Regions from separate parts of the Marinococcus halophilus genome, predicted to be linked through region 1. Evidence: predicted binding sites of a transcription regulator. Region 1 holds the regulator's gene; each other region holds the start of a gene.
What was found. The regulator LexA, encoded in region 1, represses DNA repair genes until DNA is damaged. The targets are predictions, from matches to a motif close to CGAACATATGTTCG.
Positions count from the first base shown of each region.

Region 2: the regulator LexA is predicted to act here: its motif matches at 1,044-1,057, upstream of B5066_RS10370 (YhjD family protein).
Region 3: the regulator LexA is predicted to act here: its motif matches at 1,011-1,024, upstream of dinB (DNA polymerase IV).
Region 4: the regulator LexA is predicted to act here: its motif matches at 1,163-1,176, upstream of uvrB (excinuclease ABC subunit UvrB).

Region 1 covers NZ_FVZD01000006.1:1,492,182-1,494,387, forward strand. Annotated here, with positions in the region: gene B5066_RS13650 (hypothetical protein) at 1-125, shown strand, start outside; gene B5066_RS13655 (hypothetical protein) at 258-572, shown strand; gene lexA (transcriptional repressor LexA) at 621-1,247, opposite strand; gene B5066_RS13665 (hypothetical protein) at 1,406-1,648, shown strand; gene B5066_RS13670 (YneB family resolvase-like protein) at 1,676-2,206, shown strand, end outside.
Region 2 covers NZ_FVZD01000006.1:849,664-851,869, reverse strand. Annotated here, with positions in the region: gene dcd (dCTP deaminase) at 1-310, opposite strand, end outside; gene B5066_RS10375 (IDEAL domain-containing protein) at 460-753, opposite strand; gene B5066_RS10370 (YhjD family protein) at 1,098-1,490, shown strand; gene B5066_RS10365 (potassium channel family protein) at 1,569-2,206, shown strand, end outside.
Region 3 covers NZ_FVZD01000006.1:189,283-191,488, forward strand. Annotated here, with positions in the region: gene B5066_RS07080 (PH domain-containing protein) at 1-294, shown strand, start outside; gene B5066_RS07085 (glutaredoxin family protein) at 602-871, opposite strand; gene dinB (DNA polymerase IV) at 1,091-2,206, shown strand, end outside.
Region 4 covers NZ_FVZD01000006.1:440,747-442,952, reverse strand. Annotated here, with positions in the region: gene uvrB (excinuclease ABC subunit UvrB) at 1-1,076, opposite strand, end outside; gene B5066_RS08305 (PDZ domain-containing protein) at 1,273-2,206, opposite strand, start outside.

The DNA of each region.
Region 1 (2,206 bases):
CCTCCGACAGCAGCCGCGTGGGACTGTCCAAGCAGGGTATGATGAAGCTGGTGAACTACTGGATCCAGGAAGGCAACCTTGATGATAACGACAAACAGCAGATTAAAGAATGGCTTGACGAGTAACCTCCGGAAGGCGCGGCAGTGAAATTTCGGGTTTAGCAGGAAGGGCGCCGGGAAAAGGAATCACAATTCACCAATCGAAAAACGAGCTTCGGGCACAGCTCAGTGCTGAAGTCGTTAAAGGGGGCAATCGTGATGGCACGCCTGCTTGACTTTTACCAGGGACCGTATGAAGGGAGCCCGGGAGAGTCGGAACATTTCAATGGACCGGTGCTCCACATTTTTGAGCGCGGTCAGCTGCTGCTGTCGATGCAGATTACGGCAGAAGCGCTCCAGAAAAATGAGCTCAGCGTAGACATGATGACGGTGTATGAGTGGCTCTGGCACCGGGGGCTTGAATTTATTGAACGGGAAAACATTACGGCAGCCACGGTGGTAATAATAACCGACCGGGATATCGAAAAGGACGAAATCATTACGGATTACCGGACGCTTGCTTTTCGGAGATAGAACAAAACAGGGCGCCTGCATTCAGTGCAGGCGCCCTGTTTTATGGGATTAAAAGATGGTGCGGAAAACGCCGGTGACTCTGCCGAGTATCGTACAGTTTTCTAAAATAATTGGATCCATGGTGGCATTTTCAGGCTGCAGCCGGATAAAGTTTTCTTCTTTATAGAACCGCTTAACCGTCGCTTCCATTTCGTCTGTCATTGCAACAATGATATCGCCATTATCTGCGGTCTGCTGTTTTTGAACAACGACAAGGTCCCCGTCAAAAATCCCGGCTTCAATCATGCTGTCACCCTGGATGGTAAGCATGTAGACCTGCTCCTCATCGGTCACCATCCGCTCTGGAAGAGGGATGTATTCTTCAACATTTTCCACCGCAGTAATAGGCTCCCCGGCCGTGACTTTACCGATGACCGGAACATACACGGCTTTGCTTTCGTGAATCGGCTCGCTGCCCTGTTCTTCAAGCTCAAGTACTTCAATCGCCCGTGGCTTTGTCGGGTCGCGGCGGATTAGATTTTTGTTTTCAAGGCGGGCGAGGTGCCCGTGAACCGTGGAACTCGAAGCGAGTCCGACAGCTTCCCCGATCTCCCGTACCGAAGGCGGATAGCCTTTTTCTTTTACTTCTTCTTTTATATAATCAAGAATTTGCTGCTGGCGCTTGGATAGCTTCATCTCCGCACCTCCTTTTGAGGAATTTTTCTGAATAAAGTATAGCATGAGGGGAACAAAAACGCAAACACCCGTTCTAATATTTTTGTTGACGGGAACAGGCATTCTGGTATACTGGATGAATATAAGAACATACATTCTCATTAAGGGGGAACGCACACATGAATAAACTAAAAACTTTTACTTCCACGGACTGGACCATGCTTGCCTTGTTTGCATTTGCGCTTATGTTTCTGGTATATTCAGCGGACGCTTCAATCACTCCGGAAACGCTGGACGGCACGGATACAGACCGGCCGGCAGAAATCGTCCATGAAGAACAGCATCCGGTTTTAAAAGACAAGTTAGTCTACCAGGAAGAGCCGTGGGAACGGACAGTGACATTTGACGCTCCCGAACAGTAAAACCCGAACGGAAAGGACCGCAAAGACATGAAAACATGCATTATCTATGCCCGGGTAAGTACGGAAAAAGAAGAACAGCAGTCCTCGCTTGCCAGGCAGCAGGAAGAGCTGGAGGCTCTTGCGGCCGCGAATGGCTGGGCTGTGCAGCAGGTCATTACCGAACAGGAAAGCAGCTATTCGGTGGAACGGGACGGGCTTCTCCGCGTGTTTGAGCTTCTTGATGATACCGAAGCGGATACGCTGTTAATCACGGACGATACGCGGCTTGGACGTGGAAATGCCAAAATCGCCGTGCTTCACGAACTGCAGAAACGGGGCACGTTCATCTATACGGTAAAAGAGGACGGAGAGCTCGAAATTGCGGATACTGACCATATGATTATGGATATTTTGTCCATCGTCGAAGAACACCAGCGCCGGCTCCATAATTTCAAAATTAAGCGGGGGATGCAGCGGGCGGTGGAAAACGGCTATCATCCGGAGGAAAACTTCGGACTGAACCGGAGCGGCGGGCGAAAGAAAAAAGAAGTGCCCATTGAAGAAATTGTTAAACTGAAG
Region 2 (2,206 bases), 640 kb from region 1:
GCCCCATTCGCCCGATCGAGCTTCTCCCCTCCACAAAAGCTGTAATATGCTGGGGGAGCCTGATATATTCTTTTGTAGTCGCAAGCAGAAACGAATGCGGAGGTATAATCACCTGGTCGCTTTCAAATTCTACATATTTGGCGGCCTGGTCCAGCTGAATCGACTCAATAGCGTTTTCGTCGATTTTTAAAAAGTGCGTGCCCAGACGAATGTCTACCGATGCCGGCTGGATTTGATGGTCTTCTAACGGATCGATACTGAGAGCGCCCTGGCCCATCATCGAGCGGATTGTTTGGTCGGAAAGTATCACCAGCTCTGCCTCCTTCGCATTTCTTTCTTTCCCAGTATAAAGAACAATGAAGAAAAACGCCAACACCGCAAAGCAAGGGAAAATTTTTCTTTTTATTATTTCACAAAAAAGCACCCTCCAGGCGGAGCCAGAAGGGTGTTAATGCCGTGTTATACAAATTCGAGTTCCAGCTTGTATCCTTGTTCAAACAATACTTTTCCGTCCTTGTATTCATCCATCAATTCTTTATAGGCCTCTGTCCATTCGTTAAAAGCCTTCTTGTCATGCATATCCAGGGAGTCATCAATTTTGCGCAGAAGCCGCTCTCTGTTAAATTCAAACACAGCGTACTCCATCATCATTTGAGCATATAGAGATTGAAGAATCTGCCTTGAAGGTCTTCTTCCATTCTGAATTGGCTTTACTTTTTTCATAAAATGCTGTTCATGAGTTGGATGTAACATATTCGTCGAACCCCCTGTTCTTATTGCAGCGCCCGCTGGGCACTGATCTTTTTTAAAGCGGGCGACGCGCGCATGGCCTCCCAATGCCTCTCTATTGATTGCCAATAATTTGTGTGTACTGCACTATACCCACCTTTAATGCCAATAAAACTAATCGTCTGACAACTTCATGGAAAATAAAAACGAATTGTATCCGCTTACATAATCCCATTATAGACCATTATTCATAAAAATTCGAGTTATACAATTGAAAAAATTATTGTACAGCCAAAAAATTTCATTGAAAAAAGGGAACACACATTCGTATAATGAATATAACTACGTATCGGAAGGAGGGGGCAGGAATGGTTGTTACAGAAAAGGAGCATATTGTTATCCACTATGCTGTTCTACTCCCGATTGTAAAGAAAGTACTGGCGCTTGACACCGAGGCGCTTAAATCTTCTGGTTTTCGCCTGCAGGAGCCCTATGAGCGCTTGCTTCACCAGGCTTTCGATGCTCTTCAGCACGACCTCTGCCAACTTCGCCTTTACATGAATAGAAAGAACATACACATTACCTTTGATCGAAACGATGGTATCTTTACGCATTACGTGTATTATCTTGACGGCGGCTCGGGCCGCACCTCCCATTTAAATGCCAATTTAAAAAAACAGACAGAGCGCTGTCTACATCTTTATTTTGCCGGCCGCTCCGCTTTAACCAATGACGAAGTGCTGCATCCGGCTTCCGTTTGACAAATCAGGCCTGCGGCGGTACATTAACGATACAATCTCAGGAAGAAAACCCGCAGTTTCGCAAAAGGAGAAAGCCGTGTGAAAAAACAATTTGCCATTATCGGACTCGGCCGGTTCGGTGTCAGCGTCAGTACAGAATTGTATAAGCTTGGACATGACGTACTGGCCATTGATAATAATGAAGAAAAACTCGATGATATTACTAATCATTCTACGTACAGCGCCGTCGCTGACGGCACAGATGAAAAAGAATTAAGAAACCTGGGCATTACAAACTTTGACCATGTCATCGTTGCTATTGGTGATGATCTTCAGGCAAGTATTTTGTGCACTCTTTTACTGAAGGAAATGGACATTCCCTCGGTTTGGGTAAAGGCGCAGAATTTTCACCACCATAAAGTTCTCGATAAAATCGGAGCAGATAAAATCATTCATCCGGAGCATGATATGGGTAACCGTATTGCCCAGCACCTCGTTTCTGACCGGGTGATTGACTATATTGAACTTTCAGCAGAATATTCTATTATAGAAATTACCGCTCCAGCATCTATGCATAAAAAAACGCTGGCCCAGCTCGATATTCGTGCTAAATACGGCGTCACCGTTCTAGGCATCCGCCGCGGCAAAGATGTTAATATCTCTCCGACGGCCCAGGACCGTCTCTACAGAGAAGATATACTCATTGCCATCGGACATAATAATGATCTCCGGCGGTT
Region 3 (2,206 bases), 1.3 Mb from region 1:
ATTATTTTAATTACCCAGATTGTGTTTTTTACAAAATATGAACTGCGTAAAGAGCACTTGGCGGTTCATGCATCTCTTCTGATACGCCTGCGAATTCCTTACGATTCAATTGAGCGGGTGGAGGAAGTGCCAGGATGGATTAAAGGAGCGACACCGGAGAGGCTGAAGGTGGTTTACCAGGAAGGGGCCCGTCACCAGCATATAACGCCGAAGGACGAAGCATTATTTCTGGAAAAGCTGGCTGCTAAAAATAAAAATATTAAAATGCCAAAGGAAGGACGGTTCATCCAGTGAACGGTCCTTCTTTATAATTTGTCATAAAATTTACGAAGGAAATAAAAACCAATAGAAGCCAGGATTATGCCGGCAACAATTACTGTCAGGACAAAAAGCACTGTAGGCACAAATCTCACTCCCCCTCTACACAGATTTTCCCTGTTATTGTTGTTTACCCCCGGGAATAAACTGACAAGCCTCTTTATTTAAACGGTGGCACAGGAGGGTTTAATTCTGTGCTGTGCCGAAAAGAGGTTTGTATGCTTTCATCTTCGATAATATAAAAAAGCACTGGCGTAAAAACCAGCGCAGTACGCTAATGGCATTAGTGGCTTTGGCCGGAAATGCCTGTAGCTGTGACAATCGTTTTTATTTTTTTTAGATTTGGGCCAACAACCTGGTGTCTTTTGTCATCTGCAGTAATAATAGTGATAGGAACAAATTTTTCATTTAATGCGCCGAATTCCTGATTAGCCTGAGGGTCGTTTACAATATCTTTCTCAATATAAGAAATGCGGTTTTCCTGAAACCAGCCTTTGACTTTAGCGCAGGAGGAGCAGTTAGGCTGGGTGAAAATCTGAACTTCATAATTCATATACATTCCTCCAATCGGGCATGCTTGTAGTACGACGCCGTTGTGTTTGTACGGTTATGATAGTATATCAAAGTGCCTTAGAACGCAATGGAAAGGCCTGTAGCCTGCCTCAGGAAAACTTTTGACTCGGCATCAAACAAGAACATACGTTTGTGAAAGGCGTTGGGAAACGGTATAATAGAAGAAACAGAAAGCTGCGCGCATAAGGGGGCGTAGGAAATGAAGAAGGAAAGACAAAAACTCCGAAAAATAATTCATATTGATATGGATGCTTTTTTTGCATCTATTGAACAGCGCGATCAGCCCCATTTGCGAAACAAGCCCCTGGTAGTTGGAGGTTCTCCCTGGTCAAGAGGGGTGGTGGCTACGTGCTCTTATGAAGCCAGGCCATATGGTATTCACTCAGCCATGTCTTCCTATGAAGCATACCGAAGATGTCCGCAAGCCATTTTTATTAAAGGAAATATGGAAAAATACAGGGAAGTTTCACGTGAACTCATGGGCATATTTCACGACTGTACAGATTTAGTGGAGCCCCTTTCTCTTGATGAAGCTTATCTGGATGTGACGGAAAACCATTGGAACATGTCGTCTGCTACGCACGCAGCGAAGGAAATACGGAGAAGGATATATCAAAAAACTGGTCTCACTGCCTCAGCCGGTGTTTCATACAATAAATTTCTTGCAAAAACCGCTTCAGATTACAATAAGCCGGACGGCTTGACGGTAATTACTCCGGATCGTGCGGATGCTTTTGTGAAAGCTCTTCCCATCGGGGATTTCCGGGGGGTGGGAAAAGTGACCAAACGGAAATTCGATTCGCTCGGCATTCAGACCGGAGAAGATTTACAGCAGCTGAGCGAAGAGCGGCTCGTGGAATTGTTTCATAAGCAGGGCCACGTTTTTTACCGTCAGGCCCGGGGGCTCGACGAACGTCCGGTAAACCCGGAGAGAGAGCGAAAGTCGCTCGGAAAAGAAACCACGCTCTCCCAGGATCTTCTGCTTGTGCAGGATATGCTGCCGGTCATTGAAGAGCTGCTTGATCAGGTGCTTGCGCGGCTGACAAAAGACGGCATCAGGACTAAATGTATCGTATTGAAAATAAAATTTGCGAATTTCCAGCAAATTACCCGCCGGGCCACTCTTGAGCACGCAAGCAATGATCGTGCGGAGCTGCTTGAAGCCCTTCATCTTTTGCTCGAAGAAGGCGCCTCCGGAGGAGAGCCTGTCCGTCTGCTCGGAGTCACCGCCTCGGAATTTTACGGTCCGGGAGAGGTGACAGGAGGAAGAGGCAAAGTTTACAAAACAGTGAATTACGAACAGCTGCGTCTTTTT
Region 4 (2,206 bases), 1.1 Mb from region 1:
TGCTTCCTCGCCTGGTCCCCGTTGTACATGCCGCGCACCTGTGGAAGCGTTACGTGGGACTCATCCACCACCAGCAAAAAGTCATCCGGAAAATAGTCAATCAATGTATAAGGCGCATCCCCGGGGTTCCGGAAAGTCAAATGCCTCGAATAGTTTTCAATGCCGGAGCAAAAGCCCATCTCCTGCATCATTTCAAGGTCGTAATTGGTCCGCTGTTCAAGCCGCTGGGCTTCAAGCTCCCGGCCGTTCGCCCGAAACTTTTCAAGCTGCTCCTGAAGCTCCTGCTGAATATTTTTAATGGCACGCTCCATTTTTTCTTCCCGGGTCACAAAGTGGGAAGCCGGGAAGATTGCAGTATGCGAGCGTTCACCAATAACCTCACCAGTCAGGGCGTCCACTTCGGTGATCCGGTCAATTTCATCACCGAACATTTCAACACGAATGCAATGTTCATCTCTTGAAGCCGGAAAAATTTCGACGACATCCCCGCGCACGCGAAATGTCCCGCGCACAAAATTAATGTCATTACGCTCGTATTGAATGTCCACGAGTTTCCGGAGAATCTGGTCCCGTTCGATCTCCATGCCGGTCCGAAGCGAAAGCACGAGATCCCGGTACTCTTCCGGGGAACCAAGCCCGTAAATACAGGATACACTGGCGACGATAATAACGTCTTCGCGCTCAAATAAGGCGCTCGTCGCCGAGTGCCTTAGCTTGTCGATTTCATCGTTAATACTCGCGTCTTTTTCAATAAACTGGTCTGTCTGCGGCACATAGGCCTCCGGCTGATAATAGTCATAATAGCTTACAAAGTACTCCACGGCGTTATTTGGAAACATTTCTTTAAATTCATTGTATAACTGCCCGGCGAGTGTTTTATTGTGAGCCATAACAAGCGTGGGCCGGTTCACTTCTGTTAACACATTGGAAACGGTAAACGTTTTACCGGTTCCGGTCGCGCCAAGCAGTGTCTGGTATCTTTTGCCGTCCTTCAGTCCTTGAACCAGCTTTTCAATCGCCTGCGGCTGGTCGCCCTCCGGATTGTATCTACTCGCCAGTTCAAATGTTTCGTTCATAGTAGTCCCTCACTTCCTGTCTGCGTTCCGGTCATATGTCTATTTACTATATACCACATGAAGATTGGAAAGAAACAACATAAAAACGAACGTATATTCGCTGTTATTATTGTACTCCACTCCCCGGCAATTGCAAAGAAAACGACACTTACCCTGTCCCTATGCAAAAAAACAGAACCCGGGAGGGGGTTCTGTTTTACTGGGCCGTATGCATGTTTTCCGGCGCAGTTTGTTCTTTATTAATCATGAGTATGCCCAGCTGGTGATGCTGATTACTGTAAAGCGCCGCCTGTGCCTGACGGAGTTCTCCGTTAATATCCTCCACATCCAGCCGGCAGTAGGCGGAATTTTTTTGCACAGCCCGGTAAAGGCTTGCTTCATCATATACTTTTTCACTGTTCACCCGGCGAATGACTTCTCCCGCTTTAATGTGCATCCGGTCTGCGGGAGACTCCGGCAGTACAGCAAGTACTGAGATTCCGTCGCCCCGGAGAGTGTAAAGAAAATTGCTTTTAGCTGAGCTGCCGGCAGCAATAGTTACCCATTCCCGCAGCAGAATCAGCACGGCCACCATTACCGGAACGGCCCATCCGCTGTAAAAATAAGCAAGTGCTGCCCCGGCACCGGTAAGGACTGATATTCTTATAATCCACCAGCCGGCAGAGCGCACCTGCACGGCCGCCAAACGATCAAAGGTTTTCATACGTATGCCGATTACTGCCGGAAGTAAAAGAAGGGAAAAAGCCGCACCTCCAGGAAGCAGCGGCCACCAGCCTCCCGCCTCTATAGCACTTCCCGGGATAAACAAAAATACAGGGAGCATCCAGAGACGGTGCGTGACCTGGCCGCCGATCGGCTTGCCGCGGCGGCTTACTGTCCGAAGCGGAGAAAAAAACTTCACCCCGTTCCAGACAACCAAAATGCCTTCGGCAAGCGTGAGCACTGCAAGCCAGACCATCAGGGAAAAAGCATCAAAGCCGTTTCCAAGCCATGACCCAGCGGAGAAAAAAGGCACCGCTATCCCGGCAGCATCCAAAGCAAGGGCAGCCAAAAATGCCCCTCCCCAGACGTGCAGCGCTGTCAGTAAGCGGTACAGTCCTGACACTGCCAAAAGAGCACTGAGCACCATC